One region of the Bacillus sp. JZ34 genome, then DNA from elsewhere that is predicted to be linked to it. Evidence: predicted binding sites of a transcription regulator. Region 1 holds the regulator's gene; the other holds the start of a gene.
What was found. The regulator LexA, encoded in region 1, represses DNA repair genes until DNA is damaged. The targets are predictions, from matches to a motif close to CGAACATATGTTCG.

Region 1 (11,540 bases):
CAGTGAAACATCAAGCTAAACGCACAGTGACAGTAGCTGAATGGGTTAAAAAGGGCAATCAACAATAATTGAAATTTAATATTTTTAAAAGAGCCAATCATTTGGCTCTTTTTTTAGTATGTGCCCAGCTGATAGTTGGTTCGGCATGCCGCTTCGTCTTCATTTGACTGCGAACACGCCATGATATACGCGGCATAAAGAGTAAGATATCCGACATATCCTTTAACGATGCCATTGATTTCGCAATTGCAATGATAAAATTTTTTCTATTACATTTTAAAAAAATGAAACTTTAAGTTCATATGAACGTAAACATAAGTGAAATGATTTTATTTAGTCATACGATCAATCAACAAATGCAAAAGGGGTGAAACAAAAGTGAAAGTCATGATTGGTTCGATCATATTGCTATCCATTATAGGGTTTGGCGTATGGCTTATGTTAAGCCCGCTTTTTAAAAAAGTCGGAAGCGGGGCGAGCAAAATAAAGAAAACGCTGGAGGATGACAAAGATGAATGAAAAACAACCAAAGAAGAATAAAAACAAAACGCTGCTCGGCGGAATCATTGTCGCTGTTGCTTTAATTATCGGAGGATTCACAGCTTCCTTGTTCATCGAGAAAATTCCGAACGGATATGTCGGCGTCGTTTATTCTCCGAATGGCGGGGTGAAATCGGAAACGCTTGATCAAGGCTGGCATTTAGTCGGACTGTTTGACAAAGTCACAAGATATCCGGTGCGGATGCAGACTGTAAACAATCAGGATATTCAAGTGGCTACTTCTGACGGCAAAAACATCTCAATGGACATCGCCTACAACTATGTCGTTCAGCCTGATAAAGTCGTAGAATTGTTTAATAAATTCGGAGCGGTCGATATTGAATCAATCGAAAACAGCTACTTGAAAACAAGGCTGTGGGACGCTGCAAGAAAGTCGATTTCCAAATACTCCGTCATTGATACATACGGACAAAAATCATCTGATGCCGCCGCAGAAATCCAAAAAACATTTGCAGATGATATGAAGGGGCTCGGCTTTGTCATTGACGATTTAACACTCGGTGTGCCAAAGCCTGATAAAGCGACCCAGGAAGCGATTGACGCGCGCGTGAAGTCTTCGCAGGAACTGGAAAGAACGCAGACAGAGCTGAAGATCGCCGAAGCGGAAGCGAAAAAGAAAAAGATCGAAGCTCAAGGTATTGCCGAGTATAATGAAATTATTAAAAAATCGATGTCAGATGAAATGATCAAGTATCAATGGATCCAAAAATGGGACGGAAAAATGCCTAAAGCGACAGGATCGAATTCCCTGATCCAGATTCCGACTGATGAGAAAGGAAAATAAAACGAAAAAATCCCTTGCTAAGGGATTTTTTTCGTCTCGGTCGCCCGTATATAATAGTGTTAACAATCGCTTCTGGACAGGGGGGAAGATGATGTTTGCTCCGGATGCCATTCTCCGTACGTGGAGAAGATTCGACGCTTTTCCGATGGAAACGCTGACAAAGGCATGGTTTTATCATCAGGGAGGGGATCAGAAACAGCGGAACGTCTCAATGATGAAGGAACACCACCAAGAGTACGGCATTGCCGGCAATTGCTTTGACCTTTCGATTTGGCTGCTGGACGAGTTTACAAAAGACGGAGTGGAAGCTTTTCCGATCGGCCGTTCGTTCAAAACAGAACGCGCGCATGCCGCAGTCATCGCGCTTGATGAAAGAGGACGGCGCTTTTTATGTGATCTGGGAGATCAATGGCTGCAGCCGATTCTGATCGACTGCGAATGTGAAGATTATACCAGTGAAAAGCTGGACGGTTTTTTCCCGGCAGCACAAATTCAAGTCAAGCCGACAACCGGCGGAGTTAAGGTCCTTTACCATCGGCCGAACGGAAAGGTGTCAACTCAAGTCTACTCTACAGAGCCTGTTGACATGTCCGTTTTTTGGGAGGCAGCTGAATGCTCGCAAGCGGCATTGAAGCCTGCGCCATTACTGGAATGCAGAATTCCGTTTCAACATGAAATCGCGCATTGGGAATTCAGCGGCTGGGACATATATCTTAGCACGAGCAAAGGATTATACAGAGAAGCGAAGCCGGACACAATTGAAGGCTGGACTGAGAAAATCCATGATGTCACCGGATACGATAAAAATGTTATCAAGAAAGCGTTGGAGATTTATCAAACCCGCGCATGATCTTAAATCTTGAAAAAAACTCATTTTATACATATCATGTGGAAAGAGGAGAGGATAAGATGAGCCATTATGACCAGCAATACAATGCAATCATTCAAAAAATTATTGAATCAGGGATCTCCGATGAAGAATATCAGGTCCGGACGAAGTGGGATTCAGACGGAACGCCGGCTCATACGCTGAGCATCATGAGCGAAAAAATGCGGTTTGACAATTCGGAAGTGCCGATTTTGACGACGAAGAAGGTGGCGTGGAAAACGGCCATCAAAGAGCTGCTTTGGATCTGGCAGCTGAAATCCAATGATGTTCAAGTTTTGAACGATATGGGGGTTCATATTTGGGATCAATGGCGGCTTGAAGACGGCACAATCGGAGCAGCCTACGGCTATCAATTAGCGAAGAAAAACAGAACGGTTAACGGGCAGAAAGCCGATCAAGTGGATTATTTGCTCCATCAGTTAAAGCATAATCCGTCTTCACGCAGGCATTTGACCATGCTGTGGAATCCCGATGACTTGGACGGCATGGCCTTGACGCCCTGCGTCTATGAGACGCAATGGTATGTGAAAGAAGGAAAGCTCTCTTTGGAAGTAAGAGCGAGAAGCAATGACATGGCGCTTGGCAACCCGTTCAATGTGTTCCAATATAACGTCTTGCAGCGCATGATCGCCCAAGTCCTCGGTTATGAGCTGGGCGAATACATCTTCAATATCGGCGACTGTCACATCTATACCCGTCACATCGATAATTTAAACATTCAGATGAAACGCGAGCAATATGAAGCGCCGAAGCTGTGGATCAACCCGGACATCAAAAACTTTTATGACTTTACAATCGATGATTTTAAATTAATTGACTATAAGCACGGCGACAAGCTGACATTTGAAGTTGCCGTATAAACAGGCGGATTTTCCGCCTGTTTTTTTGTTGTGTGAATGAATCATTTTTAAAAAATACAACGATGAAAAAATTTGCATATCCGGCTGCCGCATGTTTCCTGACGGCAGCCGTGTATACGTTTAGAGCGGACGCAAAAAGCACATGCAGTTTTTCACGGGTATGCCCCGAGCATTTAACTTACGTTTATTTACACATTCTAAACGTCTTTTTCACAAAGAGCCCGAAAAGCAAAAACAATTCTCTCTTAATCTGTTAGTGACACCAGCATATACAAGAGGAGGTTGTTTTTGTCATGATCAAAAAATGGGCGGTTCATCTGCTGTTTTCCGCATTGGTGCTGCTTGGGCTTTCGGGAGGGGCTGCATATTCTCCTCAGCATGCCGAAGGCGCTGCAAGGTATGATGACGTATTGTATTTTCCGGCATCGCGCTATCCTGAAACAGGTGCTCATATAAGCGATGCGATCAAAGCGGGCCATTCAGATGTCTGCACAATTGAAAGATCTGGAGCGGATAAGCGCCGTCAGGAATCATTAAAGGGGATTCCGACTAAGCCGGGCTTTGACCGTGACGAATGGCCGATGGCCATGTGTGAAGAAGGGGGAAAAGGAGCGTCGGTCAGATATGTCAGCTCATCGGATAACCGCGGAGCCGGCTCCTGGGTCGGGAACAGGCTGAGCGATTACGCTGACGGGACGAGAATTTTGTTTATCGTTCGATAAAAGGGAGACAACGATAAATGTTTCCTCAAGGAAACATTTTTGTTGACAGGAAAACTTGTTTGGGGGATAATGGTAATGTAAGCATATGATCAATCCCTCTGTTTCAGGCTCGCATCCTTCATTTCCGTATGGATGTGAGCCTGTTTTTTCGTGCGAAAAAAAACCGCCGACCGGCGGTTTTGCTGATGAGTCCGTTTTTTAATGAACCGTGCGGAATACGCCAATGACTTTTCCGAGAATCGTCACATTCTGGAGGATGATCGGTTCCATCGTCGGGTTTTCCGGCTGAAGGCGGATATGGGTTTCTTCCTTGAAAAACCGCTTAACAGTCGCTTCGTCGTCTTCGGTCATCGCAACGACGATATCTCCGTTGTTTGCGGTATTCTGCTGTTTGACTATCACATAATCCTGATCAAGAATTCCGGCATCGATCATGCTTTCGCCCATGATCTCCAGCATAAAGACATGCTCATCCGGCGGCGCCAGGCGGTCTGGAAGCGGAAAGTATTCCTCAATGTTTTCGACTGCGGTAATCGGCGTACCGGCCGTCACCTTTCCGATGACCGGGACATTGACAACCTGGTTTTTTGGAATGTGAATTTCTTCCTCTGTATCGAGAATTTCGATCGCTCTCGGCTTCGTCGGATCCCTTCTGATCAATCCCTTCGTTTCAAGCCTTGCCAAGTGGCCGTGTACCGTTGAACTTGACGCCAGGCCGACCGCTTCTCCGATCTCCCTGACGGAAGGCGGATAGCCTTTGCGTTTCACTTCTTCTTTAATGAAACGCAAAATATCAAGTTGTCTTTTTGATAGCTTCGTCATTTTTTGCACCTCAAAACGTCGATTTTAGCTAGATTATAGCATGTTTTTCCTTTGAGTACAAACATAGGTTCGAAAAAAACGATTGACAGAAACATTTGTTCGTATGTATACTGAAATCATAAAACCGAACAAACATTCTGGGGTGATGGATATGAAAAGAGAATCATTGATTTTTGTCAGTCTGTTTACTGCTGTGATCAGCTGCTGTATTCTGTTTGTGTCTTTTGCCGGTAAAATCGAAGAAAGAAAGCAATATGTTAAAATAGAAGTGCAGGAAGGCGATACATTGTGGGAGCTGGCCGACCGGATCAAAGGCGGAAAACCCGCTGACAAACAAAAATTCATCGAATGGGTCGCCGATAAAAACAATCTGCCGACCTCCGTTATTAAACCGGGCGATGTTTTGGTCCTGCCGGTAGCCAAACAGCACTCCGATCAATATCAGCTTGCAGTTGTAGAATAAATGATTGAGGGGATTTCCATGAATGCGATTATTTACACCAGGGTAAGCACTGCGAAGGAGCAGCAGGAAACCTCATTAAAACGGCAGGCTGAAGAGCTCCAGTCGCTTGCCGCCGAGCACGGGATGAACGTCGTGAACGTCATTTCCGAACAGGCGAGCGGATATGAGATGGACCGCGACGGCGTCTTCGATCTGCTCGAGGAAATCAAAACATCAGACATTGACGCAGTTTTAATACAGGATGATACGCGACTTGGAAGAGGGAATGCCAAAATTGCCCTTCTTCACTGTTTATATAAAGAAGGCGTTCAAATCTACACGCTGGCTCACCGGGGAAAACTTGAGCTTTCCGAAGCGGATTCGATGGTTTTGGAGATTGTCGGCATTGTCGAAGAATACCAGCGGAAAATACATAACCTGAAAATTAAGCGGGGAATGAAGAAGGCGGTCGAAAACGGCTACCGCCCGGAGAGGAATCTGAAACACCGCAATGAAGGCGGCGGGAGAGAGCGGATCGAAGCGCCTCTTTCAGAAATCGTCAGGCTCAGGGAGAACAAGCTGACGTTTGCGGAGATTGCAGCCGTGTTGAGAGGGTTCGGATACAGCATTTCAAAAGCAACCGTTCACCGCCGCTACCAGGAGTATAAGGACGGCCTTGCAGACTAATCTGTTGTCAAACGAAAGCGGATTTAGTAGTATGATGGATATATACCGAATCAAAGGAGTATCTTATGATTTCTAATGAAAAAATAGCCAGAATTAACGAGCTTGCCAAAAAAGCAAAGAGCGGATCTTTAACAGACGAAGAAAAAGCAGAACAGCAGAAGCTTCGCCAGGAATATCTTCAAGGCGTCCGCGCGTCTATGAAAAACACGTTGAAAACTGTGACGATTGTTGATCCTGAAGGTAATGATGTGACGCCTGAAAAGCTCAAACAGGAAAAAAGAAACCGCCGATTGCATTAATTTGGGGAATACGCCGATATCGTATTCCCTTTTTGTATATACTACAATTTAAAATGAAGGTAAAGATTCGTCATTTTTCACTGCTTTTGAGCTGAAATGGTTGTGAAAACCGATGGGTAGATTTATGATAAGAAAGTAGAGTCCATACAGGAAGGGGATCATAATGAAAACGATTGAATTAAAATCTGTCGCAACAATACGAACACTCTCCATAGACGCGATTGAAAAAGCTAAATCCGGTCACCCCGGCATGCCGATGGGGACTGCTCCGATGGCTTATGCGCTTTGGACAAAAATGATGAATGTCAGCCCTGAAAATCCGAATTGGTTTAACAGGGACCGTTTTGTGCTGTCCGCCGGACACGGATCAATGCTTCTGTACAGCATGCTTCACTTAAGCGGATATGACGTTTCAATTGAAGACCTCAAGAATTTCCGCCAATGGGGAAGCAAAACGCCTGGACATCCGGAATTCGGACATACTCCGGGTGTAGATGCGACGACAGGCCCGCTTGGCCAAGGAATCGGAATGGCTGTCGGAATGGCGCTTGCTGAACGTCACCTTGCGGAAACTTACAACCGTGACGACTATCGCGTCGTTGATCATTATACATACAGCATTTGCGGTGACGGAGACTTGATGGAGGGAATTTCATCGGAAGCGGCTTCGCTTGCGGGACATTTGAAACTCGGCCGTCTCATCGTGCTTTATGATTCAAATGACATTTCGCTTGACGGTGAATTAAACCGCTCATTCTCTGAAAATGTGAAGCAGCGTTTTGAAGCGATGAATTGGGAAGTGCTTTATGTTGAAGACGGCAATAACATTGCCGAGATTACGGCGGCCGTCGAGAAAGCGAAACAAAATGAAAAGCAGCCGACATTAATTGAAGTGAAAACAACGATCGGTTTCGGCTCTCCAAACCGCGCGGGAACATCCGGCGTTCACGGTGCTCCGCTTGGCTCAGAAGAGGCGAAATTAACGAAGGAAGCGTATGAGTGGACATACGAAGAAGATTTTCATGTCCCTTCTGAAGTGTACGAACACTTTAACGAAACAGTGAAAGAAGCGGGCAAGAAAAAAGAGGCGGAATGGAACGAGCTGTTCTCGGCATACAAGAAAGCCCACCCGGAACTTGCCGAAGAGCTTGAACTTGCGATGAAGGGCGAGCTTCCTGAAGGTTGGGATCAGAAAGTACCTGCCTATGAGAAAGGAAGCAGCCTTGCTTCGCGTGCATCCTCAGGGGAAGTATTAAACGGAATCGCACAACAAGTGCCGTTCTTCTTTGGCGGATCCGCTGACTTGGCCGGCTCCAACAAAACGACAATCAAAAACGGCGGAGATTTTTCAGCGAGAGATTACGCCGGCAGAAATATCTGGTTCGGTGTACGTGAATTTGCGATGGGAGCAGCTTTGAACGGAATGGCTCTCCACGGTGGCCTTCGCGTATTCGGCGGAACGTTCTTCGTTTTCTCCGACTATCTGAGACCTGCGATCCGTCTTGCGGCATTAATGGGGCTTCCTGTCACATATGTGTTTACACATGACAGCATTGCCGTCGGAGAAGACGGACCGACTCATGAGCCGATTGAACAGCTGGCATCACTTCGTGCGCTGCCGAACTTGTCCGTCATCAGACCTGCAGACGGAAATGAAACAGCAGCAGCCTGGAAACTGGCGCTTCAATCAAAAAGTCAGCCGACTGCGCTTGTGTTGACACGTCAAAACTTGCCGACAATCGATCAGTCTGCTGAAGCAGCTTATGAAGGCGTTGAAAAAGGTGGATATGTCGTTTCGAAAAGCCAAAACGAAAAACCGGAAGCGATCTTGCTTGCGAGCGGATCTGAAGTTGGCCTTGCGCTTGACGCACAAAGCGAGCTGAAAAAAGAAGGCATTGACGTATCCGTTGTCAGCGTTCCGTCTTGGGATCGTTTCGACAAGCAGCCGGCCGAATATAAAAACGCTGTTCTTCCAACTGATGTGACAAAGCGTCTCGCAATTGAAATGGGATCACCGCTCGGATGGGAGAGATATACCGGCACTGACGGGGACATTCTCGGAATCGACCATTTCGGTGCTTCAGCTCCCGGCGAAACGATCATGAAAGAATACGGTTTTACGCCTGCGAATGTAGTTGACCGGGTGAAAAAACTGTTAAATCGCTAATCGGGCATATGAAAGAGAATGATCTGCGGATCATTCTCTTTTTTTCATTTCGACAAAATTAGTCGCTTCTTTTATCATCATCAGACAATTATTTCTAACCCCCTTTTGTATAATAGAAAGCATATATTCTTCGATACAGGGGGATGAGACTGTGATGGAACGCCATTATTATACGTATTTGATAGAAGAGGAATTTGCCAGCCATTATTTTGGAAGAGAGTCTGTCATGTTCAAGCTGTTTTACGATTATCATTGGACGAGCCCCGATCAAAAGTCTCCATTAGCCGCCAAGCAGATCGAGTTCATTACAAAACCGATTCCCGCAGCCCATATACACAAAAGAATGAAAATGAACCTCTGCCGGGAAGACTATACACAAGTTGACTATGTATACAGATTGATTGTTCCAAAAGGAAGCGCTTCTTTTATTATCAAAGACCGACATATTGAGATTTTGGCGAAGGGTCCATTCGATGCCGAAACGGTATTCTTTGAGGTTTTGCGGAAAGTAAGTCCGTGTTTCCTTGCGATGGATTTTAATATGAAACGTTACGGCTGGCTGAACCCTGTGAAAGAAAGAAATTTTGTATAAAAAAAAGAATTTGGACTGTAAATGTTGTATAATAGCGTTTGGTTTAGTACACTTTATACGAGACAACATGAAGGAGGAAATTAAATGGATTTATGGGTTGTCATCCTAGTGGGCGTTTTAGCATTGCTCGCAGGTGTTGCACTCGGATTTTTTATTGCTCGTAAATATATGATGAACTATTTGAAAAAAAATCCGCCAATTAATGAACAAATGCTGCGCATGATGATGATGCAGATGGGTATGAAACCATCCCAGAAGAAAATTAATCAAATGATGAAAGCCATGGAAAATCAAACGAAATAATACGAATGCGATTATGACATAGAAGGAACATGGTTATAAAATAAAAAACCCGCTTCCGGGTTTTTTATTTTGATCTATGATTATTGTGTATGTCCGAGAGATAGTTTTTGGTATTCCAAAAGAAGGATATCCAGCTGCTGGCTGTGCTGAATGGTGATATGTGAAGTCATGCCGTTTGTCATGACGATTTTTAGCAGCTCTTTTCTTTTTTCCTCAATTTCATGAAGCAGATTTTCTTTCATCACAGGAATTTATCCTTTCTTCTGTAAAAATCATCTTTTTGTTGCCTACTAAATGTTATTATATCCATATATAGGTTCCTTTTCAATTCTGAAGGTGATAAGGGTAAATTGTCAAAATTGATTATATAAAGAAATTCGTGAAACCAACATCCTTTTTTGTGATATGTTAGGAAATTGAAATGTAATTGTCATATCAAATGATTTTCTTTCATAGTATTCCAAAAAATAGAAGGGAGAAAGAGATGGCTGATATCAACTATATTCTCGCTTTCGGTGCAGGGTTTCTATCGTTTATTTCGCCATGCTGCCTGCCGCTGTATCCCGCTTTTTTATCATATATTACAGGTGTCAGCATGAGTGAAATCCATTCTGACAGACTTATGTTTCAAAAAAGGAGCCTGATACATACGATCTTTTTCTTGATTGGCTTTTCGATGATCTTTGTGGCTCTCGGCTACAGCACATCGCTTGTCGGGTCCTTTTTTAAGGATTATCATCAGCTCATCAGGCAGCTTGGCGCGGTATTCATCATCTTTTTTGGATTTGTCACACTGGGGGTTTTTAAGCCTGAATTTTTAATGAAAGAAAGGCGCCTCCATTTTAAAAACAGGCCCGGCGGCCTGCTCGGTTCTGTCGGAATCGGAATGGCATTTGCCGCCGGCTGGACGCCCTGCACCGGTCCGATTCTTGCAGCGGTCATCACACTCGCCGGAACGAACCCGATGTCGGCTGTGCCTTATATGGTGCTTTATGCGCTCGGATTCAGCCTGCCGTTTCTGCTCCTGTCTTTTTTCATGACAAAGATGAAATGGCTTCGGAAGCATCAGCTCCTCATCATGAAGATCGGCGGAATTGCAATGATTGCAGTCGGAATCCTGCTGTTCTTTGACTGGATGACGAAAATCATTATCGTACTGTCAGGCCTGTTCGGCGATTTCAGAGGCTTTTAGATACCTGGCTAAGGACCGCCTTGGTTTTTTGTTATAATAGGACTTATTCACAGCAAAATTGAATAATGATGTTGGAGGGGAGTATGACAAGGGTTTTAATTGTTGATGATGCAAAATTTATGAGAGATAAAATCAGAGAAATACTTGAAACAGAAGACTTGCAAGTCGCGGGTGAAGCCGGGAACGGGGAAGAAGCTGTTTTGCTTTATCAAGAGCTGCAGCCGGACTTGGTTATCATGGATATTACAATGCCTGTGAAAAACGGGATTGAAGCTTTAAAGGACATGATCCAGCTGAACCCGAAGGTGAAAGTGATCATGTGTACGGCCATGCGGCAAAAGCGAATCGTTGTTGAAGCGATCGAAGCCGGAGCCAAGGACTTTATCGTCAAGCCTTTCGAGGAGACGAAAGTCGTCGAAGCGATTCGCCACGTGCTCGGAAATCCTTGCAGCTGAAAAACCTGAACATGGTTTTTTTCTTCGTTTTGGAGTATAGTAACAAGTAGAGAAATTAGCTTTAGAAAAAGGGATGATATGTATGATGATCGTCGTTTCATCTATACTTGCCGTCGTGATGGCCGTCATTGTCATGGCTGTCAGAATCAAGTCATCTGAAAAACCGGCTACGGCCAAAAAAATTATACTGCCTCCGATTTTTATGAGCACCGGTGCTCTCATGTTTTTATTTCCGATGTTCCACGTGACCGGTGCCGAATTTTTGGAAGCTCTCACAGTGGGCATGATCTTTTCTATTTTCTTAATTAAAACCTCAAAATTTGAAATCCGCGATGATAAAATCTATATTAAACGCTCCAAATCGTTTGTGTTTATTTTAATTGCGCTGCTCGTCATCCGGATCGCGATGAAGAGCATATTAAGCACAACGATCGATTACGGCGCACTGAGCGGAATGTTTTGGATTCTGGCTTTCGGGATGATCGTTCCTTGGCGGATTGCCATGTTTTTATCGTTCAGAAAGCTTTCAAGCCAGATTGAAGCGTCAAATCACATACAGGTCAATTAAAACAAAACCTTTCCTTCTTTCAGGAAAGGTTTTGTTTATTTAAAAAGCTCTTGATAGGAAGAGTGATCAATGTTCTTTTCTTTTAAACGCTTTACGAGGAACTTATGGTCTTTTTTCGGTGTGGCCATAATATAGCCTCTGACGATTAAATCCCGGTCGATTGCGCCTGCTTTTTCCTTTAATGCGAGTTCTCCGAT
Region 2 (11,540 bases), 120 kb from region 1:
AGCACTTGCAGAAAGGCTGTCACATACATACGGCATTCACGCCGAAATCATTCACGGCGACCTATCCGACCCCGGCGGCGCAAAAGCCGTTTCCGCTTCCATCGGCGGGCGGGCGCTTGACGGCATCGTCTTAAACAGCGGTCAAAGCTTTCGCGGGCTTGTGACAGACATGACTGATGAGGCTGTGCAGGACATGGTGCAGCTCCATGTCTCAAGCCCGTTTCTGTTGACGAGGAATCTGCTGCCGGCGATGATCAGGAAAAAATCCGGCGCAATTGTAGCTGTCAGCTCCATTTGGGGTGAAACAGGGGCGTCGTGCGAAGTTTTATACAGCATGACAAAAGGCGCGCAAAATGTGTTTGTCAAAGCCCTCGCAAAAGAGCTTGCGCCAAGCGGCATCAGAGTCAACGCCGTTTCTCCGGGCGCTGTGAAAACAAGGATGATGGGCTCGTTTTCAAAAGAGGAAGAAGAGATGATCGCCGATGAGATTCCGATGGGAAGGCTCGCCGAAGCCGAAGAGGTTGCGGACGCCGTGCTGTTTCTGCTCTCGGCTAAGGCATCTTATATCACGGGTCAAATTTTGTCAGTTAATGGCGGCTGGCATTGTTAAAAACATGTATAGTTTGCGGTCCCCCAGAGAATAATAAGGCTGTAACTTCAAGAGAATGGAGGGGCCTGATATGTCCGTACTGGATAATTGGGATCAGTGGAAAAACTTTTTGGGCGACCGTTTGAACTATGCCCAAGAAAGAGGAATGTCAAACGAAACCATCTCAGATCTCGCATATGAGATCGGCGATTATTTGGCCGGTGAGGTTGATTCAAAAAACCATCAAGAACGAGTGCTCGCGGACCTTTGGAGCGTGGCTTCCGAAGAAGAGCAGCGCGCCATTGCGAATGTGATGGTTAAGCTTGTTGAAAACAACGGCTCGCATTAAGGAGAGAGTGTGTTCACTCTCTCTTTTTTATAGGCGCGGCTTTGTCAGCGGCACCGCTTTTGTTGTTTGCTTTCCGCCCCGATAGGGTAAACATCATCCAGGCGCCGTTACAGCGGGTTTTTCCCGATTATGGGAAACGGACGTTTTTCTTATTTAATCACAACATTCTGCTTTCTAATTGAGACAAAATGCTTTATGATAAAGGAAGGTAAATTTTTGCCACGATGATGGGTAGGGAGGTTATCATTTGGCAAAGCTCGAATGGTACTTAGAATATGAAATACAAGTCAACCGTCCCGGACTTCTGGGAGATATATCCTCTTTATTGGGGATGCTTTCAATTAATATTGTGACCATTAACGGCGTCGATACTCAAAGAAGAGGCCTCTTGTTAAAATGCCGTCATATAGATCAGATTAAGCGACTGGAATCGATTCTGAACACGATGGATACGATTAAAGTGACGAAGCTCCGCGAGCCGAAGCTTCGCGACCGTCTCGCTGTAAGGCACGGCCGCTATATCCAGCGGGATGCAGACGATAAAAAAACGTTCCGGTTTGAACGCGACGAGCTTGGCTTGCTTGTCGATTTTATGGCTGAGCTGTTTAAAAAAGACGGGCACAAGCTGATCGGGATCAGGGGAATGCCCCGCGTCGGCAAGACGGAATCAATTGTCGCTTCAAGCGTCTGTGCAAGCAAAAGGTGGCTTTTTGTTTCTTCGACACTGCTGAAGCAAACGATCAGAAGCCAGCTGATTGCCGATGAGTACAGTCCGGAGAATGTTTTCATTTTGGACGGCATTGTGTCGACGAGAAGAGGATCTGAACGCCATTTGCAGCTCGTCAGTGAGATCATGCGGCTGCCGGCGACCAAAGTTGTCGAGCATCCGGACATTTTCGTGCAAAATACGGAATATACGATGGACGATTTTGATTACATCATCGAATTGCGTAACAGCCCCGATGAGGTGATTACATATGAACATGCTGAAGAACCGCAGATGTTTGACCATTCAGGTTTTTCCGGCTTTGATTTTTAAAATGGAAGGTGTTTGTTGTGACTGAACTAGGAAATCGGCTGAAAGAAGCCAGAGAGGAAAAAGGGATGTCATTGGACGATCTTCAGGCGGCCACAAAGATCCAGAAAAGGTATTTAACGGCCCTTGAAGAAGGAAACTATGATATCATTCCGGGAAAATTTTATGTGCGGGCTTTTATCAAGCAGTACGCCGAAGCTGTCGGCCTCGACTCGGAGCTCTTGTTTGAAGAGTTTAAAAAAGATATCCCTAATTCTTACAATGATGAGGTTTCTGAGAAGCTTTCTTCAATCAAGCCGCAGAGAGAGCTGCCCAAGTCTGCCTCAAAAGCGCTTGAACTTTTGCCTACCCTGCTTGTGGCAGCCGGCGTTATCGTTGTGATCGCGATCATTTACGTCATCGTTCAGGCTGTAAACGGCGGAGGCAACCAGCAGGCTGAAGAGCCTAAGACAGAGGAATCGCAAAGCAAGTATGACGTCTCAAAAGATTCCCCGCTGACAAAGGGAAATCAACAGAACACGGATGCGCAGAAAGACAGCGCTGAAGGCGACAAAGAAAAAAAGGATCAGCAGTCTGATGAGAACGACAAGCTGACCATGAAAGCGACCGCAAGCGAAGGCTCTTCCACAACTTATGAAGTATCAGGATCCGACAAGCTGGAGCTTGAAGTAAAGGCAAACGCAAACTCATGGGTCAGGGTGCGCGACGAGAAAGGAAGCTCCCTTAAAGAAGGAATGATGAAAAAAGGAGAAACCTTTCAAAAGAATATTACCGATCAATCGCAAATTGATTTGCGGATCGGATATGCGCCGGGCGTTGAAATTAAAATCAACGGAGAAGTTCTTTCTTACAAGCTCGATCCTAAGACTGTGATGACACAAAACATAACGATTCAAAATAAAAAGGAGGAAAAGTCATCTTAATTGCACAGATGACTTTTTCTTGCGTTCATCATCATTAGGAAAACATACATATCTGGAGGAACCTTTATGTTTAATCTACCGAATAAAATCACGCTTTCTAGAATCGCATTAATTCCTGTTTTTATGGTCATCATGCTTGTGCCGTTTCAGTGGGGGGCTGTCTCCTTCGGCAGCGAGTCGATTCCGGTCACCCATTTGATCGGCGCACTGTTGTTTATTTTTGCTTCTGTCACCGATTGGGTTGACGGCTATTACGCGAGAAAGCTGAACCTTGTAACAAACTTTGGAAAATTTCTTGACCCGCTTGCAGACAAGCTGCTCGTGTCTTCCGCTTTAATTATTCTGGTGCATTACCATCTTGCTCCGGCCTGGATGGCCATTGTCATTATCAGCCGGGAATTTGCCGTAACGGGACTGCGGCTCGTCCTTGCGGGAACAGGGGAAGTCGTCGCGGCCAACATGCTTGGAAAAGTGAAAACATGGGCTCAGATCATCGCCATCTCTGCTCTTTTGCTTCACAATCTTCCATTTGAGCTTGTATCCTTCCCGTTCGGATCGCTTGCTTTATGGGTGGCTGTCTTTTTCACAGTCGTATCAGGATGGGATTATTTCGCTAAAAACTGGGATGCTTTAAAAACATCGAACTAAACGTGGGGAAGTGGAAACAATGAAGTTGGAAAGAAAAGCGGAAATTATCGCTGTCGGTTCTGAGCTTCTGCTCGGACAAATCGCTAATACAAATGCTCAGTTTATCAGCAGGCATTTGGCCGAAATCGGCATTAACGTCTTTTATCACACGGCGGTGGGAGATAACCCGGAACGCCTTAAACAAGTCATTCAGACAGCTCAGAAAAGGTCTGACTTCATCATTTTTTCGGGAGGCCTCGGACCGACGAAAGACGATTTGACAAAAGAAACGATCGCTGAAGTTGTCGGGCGCCCTCTTAAGCTCGACGATGAAGCCTTCGAATCGATTCAGGATTACTTCAGAAAAACGAACCGGGAGATGTCGCCGAACAACCGCAAACAGGCGTTGATCCTCGAAGGATCCGATGTTCTGCCGAACCGCTTCGGGATGGCTCCGGGAATGCTGCTTGAGCATGAATCGCGCTTTTATATGCTCTTGCCGGGACCTCCGAAAGAGCTGGAGCCGATGTTTGAAAACGAAGCGAAGCCGCTGATTTTGGAAAAGCTCGGCTCGAAGGAAAAGATCGTGTCAAGGGTGCTGCGGTTCTTCGGCATCGGAGAATCCCAGCTTGAAACCGATTTGGAAGATCTCATCGATGCGCAGACTAATCCGACAATCGCCCCGCTTGCGGCCGACGGGGAAGTCACGCTCAGGCTCACGGCAAAGCATGCGGATCCGAAGGAGACAAACCGCTTGTTAAAAGAAACGGAAGACCTCATCCTGGAGCGGGTCGGAGAGTTCTTTTACGGGTATGATGATACATCTCTTGCAGAAGAGCTTGCGAAAGCATGCAGGAGCAAGGGAATGACCTTGGCCGCTGCGGAAAGCTTTACAGGCGGGCTTTTTTCCACCTGGCTGACGGAAATGAGCGGCGCTTCCGAATATTTCAAAGGCGGTGCCGTCTGCTACACAAACGAATTGAAAGTTTCAGCGGCCGGCGTTGCTGAAGACACGCTGCAGCGCTACGGTGCGGTCAGCGCGCAATGCGCAAAAGAACTCGCCGCAGGCATCAGAGTCAAAACAGGAAGCGATATCGGCATCAGCTTTACTGGAGTAGCCGGGCCGAATACGCAAGAAGGCCATCCGGCAGGAAAGGTGTTTATCGGCATCTCCGTGAAGGACCAGGCTGAAGAAGCGTTCGAATTTCAGTTCGCTGGATCCAGGTCTGCGGTGCGAAAGCGTTCTGCCAAATACGGCTGCCATCTGTTGCTGAAAATGATGGAAAAATAAGCGGAAACCGGATTTTCGGTATATCTTTCTTATGAAAAAAGTCATTCCATTTTAGGAGATCGATTTTTCCCTCTTAAAAAAATCGAATATGCGTTCGCTTTTTTCTTGGCAAATCCGCGCAAACAAGGTATAGTAGATATAGCGGAAGTGATAAAGGAGGAAAATAGAATGAGTGATCGTCAGGCAGCCTTAGATATGGCGCTTAAACAAATAGAAAAGCAGTTTGGTAAAGGTTCGATTATGAAACTCGGCGAACAAACTGAAACGAGAATTTCAACAGTTCCGAGCGGTTCTTTAGCGCTCGACACGGCTCTTGGAGTGGGCGGATACCCGCGCGGCCGGATTATTGAAGTATACGGGCCTGAAAGCTCCGGTAAAACGACGGTGGCGCTTCATGCGATTGCCGAAGTTCAGCAGCAGGGCGGACAGGCGGCGTTCATCGACGCCGAGCACGCGCTCGACCCCGTCTATGCACAAAAGCTGGGCGTCAACATTGATGAGCTTTTGCTGTCACAGCCTGATACGGGCGAGCAGGCGCTTGAAATCGCCGAAGCTCTTGTCAGAAGCGGAGCGGTGGATATCGTTGTCATCGACTCTGTGGCAGCGCTTGTGCCGAAAGCTGAAATCGAAGGAGATATGGGGGATTCCCACGTCGGTTTGCAGGCCAGACTGATGTCTCAAGCGCTTCGTAAGCTTTCCGGAGCGATCAATAAATCGAAGACCATCGCGATCTTTATTAACCAGATTCGTGAAAAAGTCGGCGTCATGTTTGGAAATCCTGAGACGACGCCAGGCGGAAGAGCGCTGAAATTCTACTCTTCTGTCCGCCTTGAAGTGCGCCGCGCAGAGCAGCTGAAACAAGGCAACGATGTCATGGGGAACAAGACGAAAATCAAAGTCGTGAAAAACAAAGTGGCCCCTCCATTCCGGACTGCCGAAGTGGACATTATGTACGGGGAAGGGATTTCAAAAGAAGGGGAAATCATCGATCTCGGAACAGAGCTTGACATCGTTCAGAAGAGCGGTGCATGGTACTCTTATCAGGAGGAACGTCTTGGACAAGGCCGTGAAAATGCCAAACAGTTCCTGAAAGAAAACAAGGACATCCTTTTGATGATTCAAGAGCAGATCCGGGAGCACTACGGTTTGGACACTGGAGGCGTTGCTCCTGCTCAGGAAGACGAGGCCCAAGCTCAAGAAGAACTCGAATTTTAATCATGAAACATGTGAAAGGCTGCCGGCCCGATCGGCAGCCTTTTCCTTTCATCTGCGCATTCAGACGCAGCTCCTTTGTCCATCACTTTCATCCGCGCCGTTTGGAAAAGGCGCTTAATCCGGAAACGTTAAGACCGTAAGCTTGACAAGTATTTCCCACACAATTACAATGAAATTGTATCACTTGTTTTTCTTAACATGATTGATAAACATTTAAACTTGACAAGGGCTGTGAAGCCGCTTCACTCCCTGTGAAGGTTCTGTATGTTGAGAAGAAGTACAATGTACATGCCGACACTTACTTTTAGCAAGACAAGTTCATAGCAAGAGGAGGTGAAAGTTATGAATCCTTTAGCAATTCTCATCTCCATTTTGCTGAGCCTATTCTGTTTAGTTGTTGGCTACTATGTTCGTAAAATCATTGCCGAAGCAAAAATTTCAGGTGCGCGAAATGCAGCCGAACAAATTCTTGGAGACGCAAAGCGGGATGCTGAAGCGTTGAAAAAAGAAGCCCTTCTTGAAGCAAAGGACGAGATTCATACGCTTCGGATAGAAGCTGAACAAGAAGTTCGTGAAAGACGAAATGAGCTTCAAAAACAAGAAAACCGTTTACTTCAAAAGGAAGAGAACCTTGACCGAAAAGATGAATCATTAGATAAACGGGAAGCGATGTTGGAGAAGAAAGATCATTCTCTGAATGAACGACAACAACATATTGAAGAGATGGAAAGCAAAGTGGATGAAATGATTCGTATGCAGCAGTCAGAGTTGGAGCGTATTTCAAGTCTGACGCGAGATGAAGCGAAGCAAATCATTCTGGAACGGGTTGAAAACGAGCTTTCCCATGACATCGCGATCATGACGAAAGAAAGTGAAAATCGAGCGAAAGAAGAGGCTGATAAAAAAGCGAAAAATATTCTTTCATTGGCTTTACAGCGCTGTGCGGCAGATCATGTGGCCGAGACGACGGTTTCAGTTGTCAACCTTCCAAATGATGAGATGAAAGGCCGCATTATCGGACGTGAAGGACGTAATATCCGTACATTGGAAACATTGACGGGGATCGATCTGATCATCGACGATACGCCGGAAGCCGTTATCCTTTCAGGATTTGATCCGATCAGGCGTGAAACAGCCAGGATCGCTCTTGATAAACTCGTTCAGGATGGCCGCATTCATCCTGCCAGAATCGAAGAAATGGTTGAGAAATCCCGCCGTGAAGTGGATGATTACATCCGCGAAATGGGTGAACAGACGACGTTTGAAGTTGGAGTTCACGGTCTTCATCCCGATTTAATCAAAATCCTCGGCCGCTTGAAGTTCAGAACGAGCTACGGACAGAATGTACTGAAACATTCAATGGAAGTGGCGTTTCTGACAGGCCTGATGGCTTCAGAGCTCGGGGAAGACGTGACGCTCGCAAAAAGGGCAGGACTTCTTCATGATATCGGGAAAGCGATTGACCATGAGGTGGAAGGAAGCCACGTTGAAATCGGTGTGGAACTGGCCACTAAGTATAAAGAGCATCCAGTTGTCATCAACAGTATCGCATCTCACCACGGAGATCAGGAGCCGACTTCCATCATCGCCGTGCTCGTGGCCGCAGCCGATGCGCTGTCCGCCGCAAGACCAGGCGCAAGAAGCGAAACGCTCGAAAACTATATTCGCAGGCTTGAAAAGCTGGAAGAAATCTCTGAATCGTACGAAGGTGTTGAAAAATCATTCGCGATACAAGCGGGACGAGAGGTGCGGATCATGGTCAAACCTGACTCAATCAACGATCTTGAAGCCCATCGTTTGGCGCGTGATATTCGAAAACGAATCGAGGACGAGCTTGACTACCCTGGACACATCAAGGTAACCGTGATCAGGGAAACGAGAGCCGTTGAATACGCAAAATAAAGTGGTGCGAATGCGCCACTTTATTTTTTTGTTTCCTTGTGTAACACTATGATTAAAACCTATTTTAAAAAAGAAAGGGTCAAATTATGAGAATTTTATTTATTGGAGATGTTGTCGGTTCGCCCGGCAGAGACATGATCAAAACCTATTTGCCGAAGCTGAAGCTGAAATATAAACCGAACGCCGTCATCGTCAACGGAGAAAACGCCGCACACGGAAAAGGCATTACCGAAAAAATATACCACCAGCTCATTCAAGCGGGAGCCGACGTTCTCACAATGGGAAACCACACATGGGATAAAAGGGAAATATTTGATTTTATTGATGATGCGCCGCAGATCGTCAGACCCGCCAATTTTCCCGAAGGCACGCCTGGAAAAGGCATCACATACATAAAAACAAACTGTTCGAAGGAACTGGCTGTGATCAATTTGCAAGGCCGCACATTTCTGCCTGCGATCGATTGCCCTTTTCGAAAAGCTGATGAATTAATAGAAGAAGCGTCAAAAAGAACACCGTTCATCTTTATCGATTTTCATGCCGAAGCGACAAGCGAAAAGCAGGCGATCGGCTGGTATACGGACGGCCGCGTGTCAGCAGTTGTCGGAACGCATACGCATGTTCAGACAGCTGACAACCGCATTCTTCCGAAAGGCACGGCATATATAACAGACGTAGGGATGACAGGGCCTTACGACGGGATTCTCGGCGTCGACCGCGAGACGATTATCAAGCGATTTAAAACGAGCCTGCCCGTTCGTTTTGAGATTGCCGAAGGCCGCACAACACTGAGCGGAGTTGTCATTGACATTGACGAACAGAGCAAGAAAGCCGTTAAAATTGACCGGATATTAATTAATGATGACCACATGTTTTTTGAATGACTGAACAGAAAATCATTTTAGAAAAATATTAAAAGGAAAGCAGGAATATCCCGGTCCTATAGTGAATATAGTAAAAATGGAAGGTACCCTGCTATTTTTGAAAAGCAATTAAAAGGGGATGGCTTTGAAAATAGCAACATCTAATAATGATTGTTCTAATGAACACTCACTTATCCATTGTAAACTTAAGGGGGAGCAGGAATGGAAATATTAAAGGTTTCAGCAAAATCAAATCCAAACTCGGTCGCAGGTGCGCTCGCAGGAGTCTTGAGGGAACGAGGAGCTGCAGAAATTCAAGCAATCGGAGCCGGAGCATTAAATCAGGCTGTTAAAGCGGTAGCGATTGCACGGGGATTTGTAGCACCGAGCGGTGTCGATCTGATTTGCATTCCGGCGTTTACGGACATTCAAATTGACGGTGAAGAACGAACAGCGATTAAGCTAATCGTAGAGCCTCGCTGATAGAAAAATCACTCTTTTTCAAATGCTTCAACCTGCTTACTTTCACGTAAGCGGGTTGTTTTTGGTTTAGCCGTTTTTGAAAAATGCAGCCGGGAGAGGATGAACGTGAAAATTTTTGATGCCCATTCTGATTTGCTGCTGAAGCTCTGGAAAAATCCGAAGCTTAATGAGTACAGTGACCCGTCGCTTCAAACGCCGGTTCAGGCTCTGTTAAACGGAAAGGCGAAAGTGCAGTGTCTGGCGATTTTTCTGCCCGAAACCGTACCCGACACAATAACGCTTGAAATGGCGCTCGTGCAGATCCGGCTGTTTCACGAAAAAATTGCAAAGTACAAGCGGATCAAACTGATCAAACATAAAGCCGATATCGACAAGCTCAAAAGCGATGAAACCGGCATCATTCTAACGATGGAAGGCTGTGAGCCGATCTCAAAAAACTTAAGGCTGTTTGACATCTTTTTTCAGCTCGGAGTCAGAAGTTTCGGCCTGACGTGGAACTGGGCCAATACGTTCGCAGACGGCGCTTTAGAAGAAAGAAACGCAGGTTTGACTTCTTACGGGGAAAGGCTGATTCGCAAGGCGAACAAAAACCGGGCATGGACCGATCTCTCCCATTTATCAGAGAAAAGCTTTTGGGGTGCGGTTGAAACGGCAGCGTATCCGATCGCCTCTCATTCGAATGCGCACAGCCTTTGCCCTCATCCGAGAAATTTAAAAGACGATCAAATCAAAGCGCTTATTGAAAAGAACGGCGTCATCGGTTTGACATTTGTCCCTGAATTCGTGAGAAACGGAAAAACGCCTGTGATCAAAGATATCCTCTCACATATTGACCATGTCTGCTCTTTGGGAGGCGAGCGGCATATCGGATTCGGATCTGATTTTGACGGCATCGACCGGGTCATTCCGGGTCTGGAAGCCCACAAAGATTACGGGAATCTGATCGAAGCTTTGCAGCGCTCATATACACCAAGTCAAGTCGACGGATTTCTCTTTCAAAATTTCTTCAGCCGCATCCCATTTTAAAAAAATATCATACATTTTTCAGAGGGTGTTCATCTGTTTTTATCAGGAGGACACAGGTGTTTACCAATATGAATTATCGTGCTACAATCCTTTTGTAAAGCGATTTTGCAAAGGGGGTCTGTTCATCTTGGACGGAAATATGAAGGCGCTTATCAAGAAGCCGGGGGAGCCAGGCGCCAGCTTCGAGCTCGTCCCGATACCGAAGATCGACAAACACGAGGTGCTGATCAAAGTCAAAGCCGCATCGATTTGCGGAACGGATGTCCATATTTATAATTGGGATGAATGGGCGAAAAGCAGGGTGAAACCGCCTTATGTGTTTGGCCACGAATTTTCCGGCGAGGTTGTACTAGTGGGGGAAAATGTGACTGCGGTACAAGAAGGGGAGTATGTTTCGGCAGAAACGCACATCGTTTGCGGAAAGTGCCTGCCGTGTTTGACCGGAAAAGAGCATGTCTGCAGAAAAACGCTGATTCTCGGTGTCGATACAGACGGCTGTTTTGCTGAATATGTCAAAGTGCCTGCCGCAAACATTTGGAAAAATCCGGACGGCATGCCTGAGGATCTCGCTTCTATTCAAGAACCGCTCGGAAACGCCGTGCATACGGTTCTGACGGGAATGACAGCTGGAGTGAAAGTCGCTGTCGTCGGCTGCGGACCGATCGGATTGATGGCCGTGGCAGTTGCAAAAGCGTCAGGCGCGTCACAAGTGATCGCCATCGATAAAAACGAATACAGGCTCGACCTTGCATTGCAAATGGGGGCAACCGATATCATCTCCGTTGAAAAAGAAGATCCGCTCAAAAATGTAAGCGCTTTAACAGGCGGTGAAGGGGCGGACTTGGTTTGCGAAATGTCAGGCCATCCGACGGCCATCCGCCAAAGTTTAAAAATGGCTGCGAACGGAGGGCGGGTGCATGTCTTAAGTCTGCCCGAGCATCCCGTATGCATCGACATGACAAATGATATCGTCTTTAAAGGATTGACGGTTCAGGGAATTACCGGCCGCAAAATGTTTGAAACGTGGAGGCAGGTCAGCGGTCTTCTCCAGTCCGGTACGATTCAAATCAAGCCTGTCATCACCCACCGTTTCCCGATGGAAGAGTTTGAAAAAGGCTTTGAACTGATGAGAAAAGGGCAATGCGGAAAAGTCGTATTGATACCGTGAAGGGAGAGATGGATATGAAAGAATTTAATTTTTTAGCTTCCGAGCTTGATACAATGAAAGAAAACGGA

Region 2: the regulator LexA is predicted to act here: its motif matches at 4,899-4,912, upstream of recA (recombinase RecA).

What each region holds. Positions count from the first base shown of each region.
Region 1 is NZ_CP096403.1:2,358,647-2,370,186, reverse strand. Features, by position in the region: gene wrbA (NAD(P)H:quinone oxidoreductase) at 1-68, shown strand, start outside; gene M1D90_RS11860 (hypothetical protein) at 379-519, shown strand; gene M1D90_RS11855 (prohibitin family protein) at 512-1,345, shown strand; gene M1D90_RS11850 (hypothetical protein) at 1,434-2,195, shown strand; gene M1D90_RS11845 (thymidylate synthase) at 2,255-3,094, shown strand; gene M1D90_RS11840 (NucA/NucB deoxyribonuclease domain-containing protein) at 3,388-3,816, shown strand; gene lexA (transcriptional repressor LexA) at 4,015-4,638, opposite strand; gene yneA (cell division suppressor protein YneA) at 4,790-5,101, shown strand; gene M1D90_RS11825 (YneB family resolvase-like protein) at 5,120-5,767, shown strand; gene M1D90_RS11820 (DUF896 domain-containing protein) at 5,833-6,066, shown strand; gene tkt (transketolase) at 6,230-8,233, shown strand; gene sirA (sporulation inhibitor of replication protein SirA) at 8,388-8,825, shown strand; gene M1D90_RS11805 (YneF family protein) at 8,910-9,128, shown strand; gene M1D90_RS11800 (aspartyl-phosphate phosphatase Spo0E family protein) at 9,209-9,370, opposite strand; gene M1D90_RS11795 (cytochrome c biogenesis protein CcdA) at 9,613-10,320, shown strand; gene M1D90_RS11790 (response regulator) at 10,404-10,775, shown strand; gene M1D90_RS11785 (CcdC family protein) at 10,849-11,343, shown strand; gene M1D90_RS11780 (DUF2621 family protein) at 11,379-11,540, opposite strand, start outside.
Region 2 is NZ_CP096403.1:2,476,542-2,488,081, reverse strand. Features, by position in the region: gene ymfI (elongation factor P 5-aminopentanone reductase) at 1-610, shown strand, start outside; gene M1D90_RS12535 (DUF3243 domain-containing protein) at 681-938, shown strand; gene M1D90_RS12530 (YmfK family protein) at 1,186-1,977, shown strand; gene M1D90_RS12525 (helix-turn-helix domain-containing protein) at 1,995-2,897, shown strand; gene pgsA (CDP-diacylglycerol--glycerol-3-phosphate 3-phosphatidyltransferase) at 2,964-3,545, shown strand; gene M1D90_RS12515 (competence/damage-inducible protein A) at 3,565-4,815, shown strand; gene recA (recombinase RecA) at 4,984-6,030, shown strand; gene rny (ribonuclease Y) at 6,373-7,932, shown strand; gene M1D90_RS12500 (TIGR00282 family metallophosphoesterase) at 8,019-8,816, shown strand; gene spoVS (stage V sporulation protein SpoVS) at 9,018-9,278, shown strand; gene M1D90_RS12490 (dipeptidase) at 9,384-10,304, shown strand; gene tdh (L-threonine 3-dehydrogenase) at 10,429-11,472, shown strand; gene M1D90_RS12480 (glycine C-acetyltransferase) at 11,487-11,540, shown strand, end outside.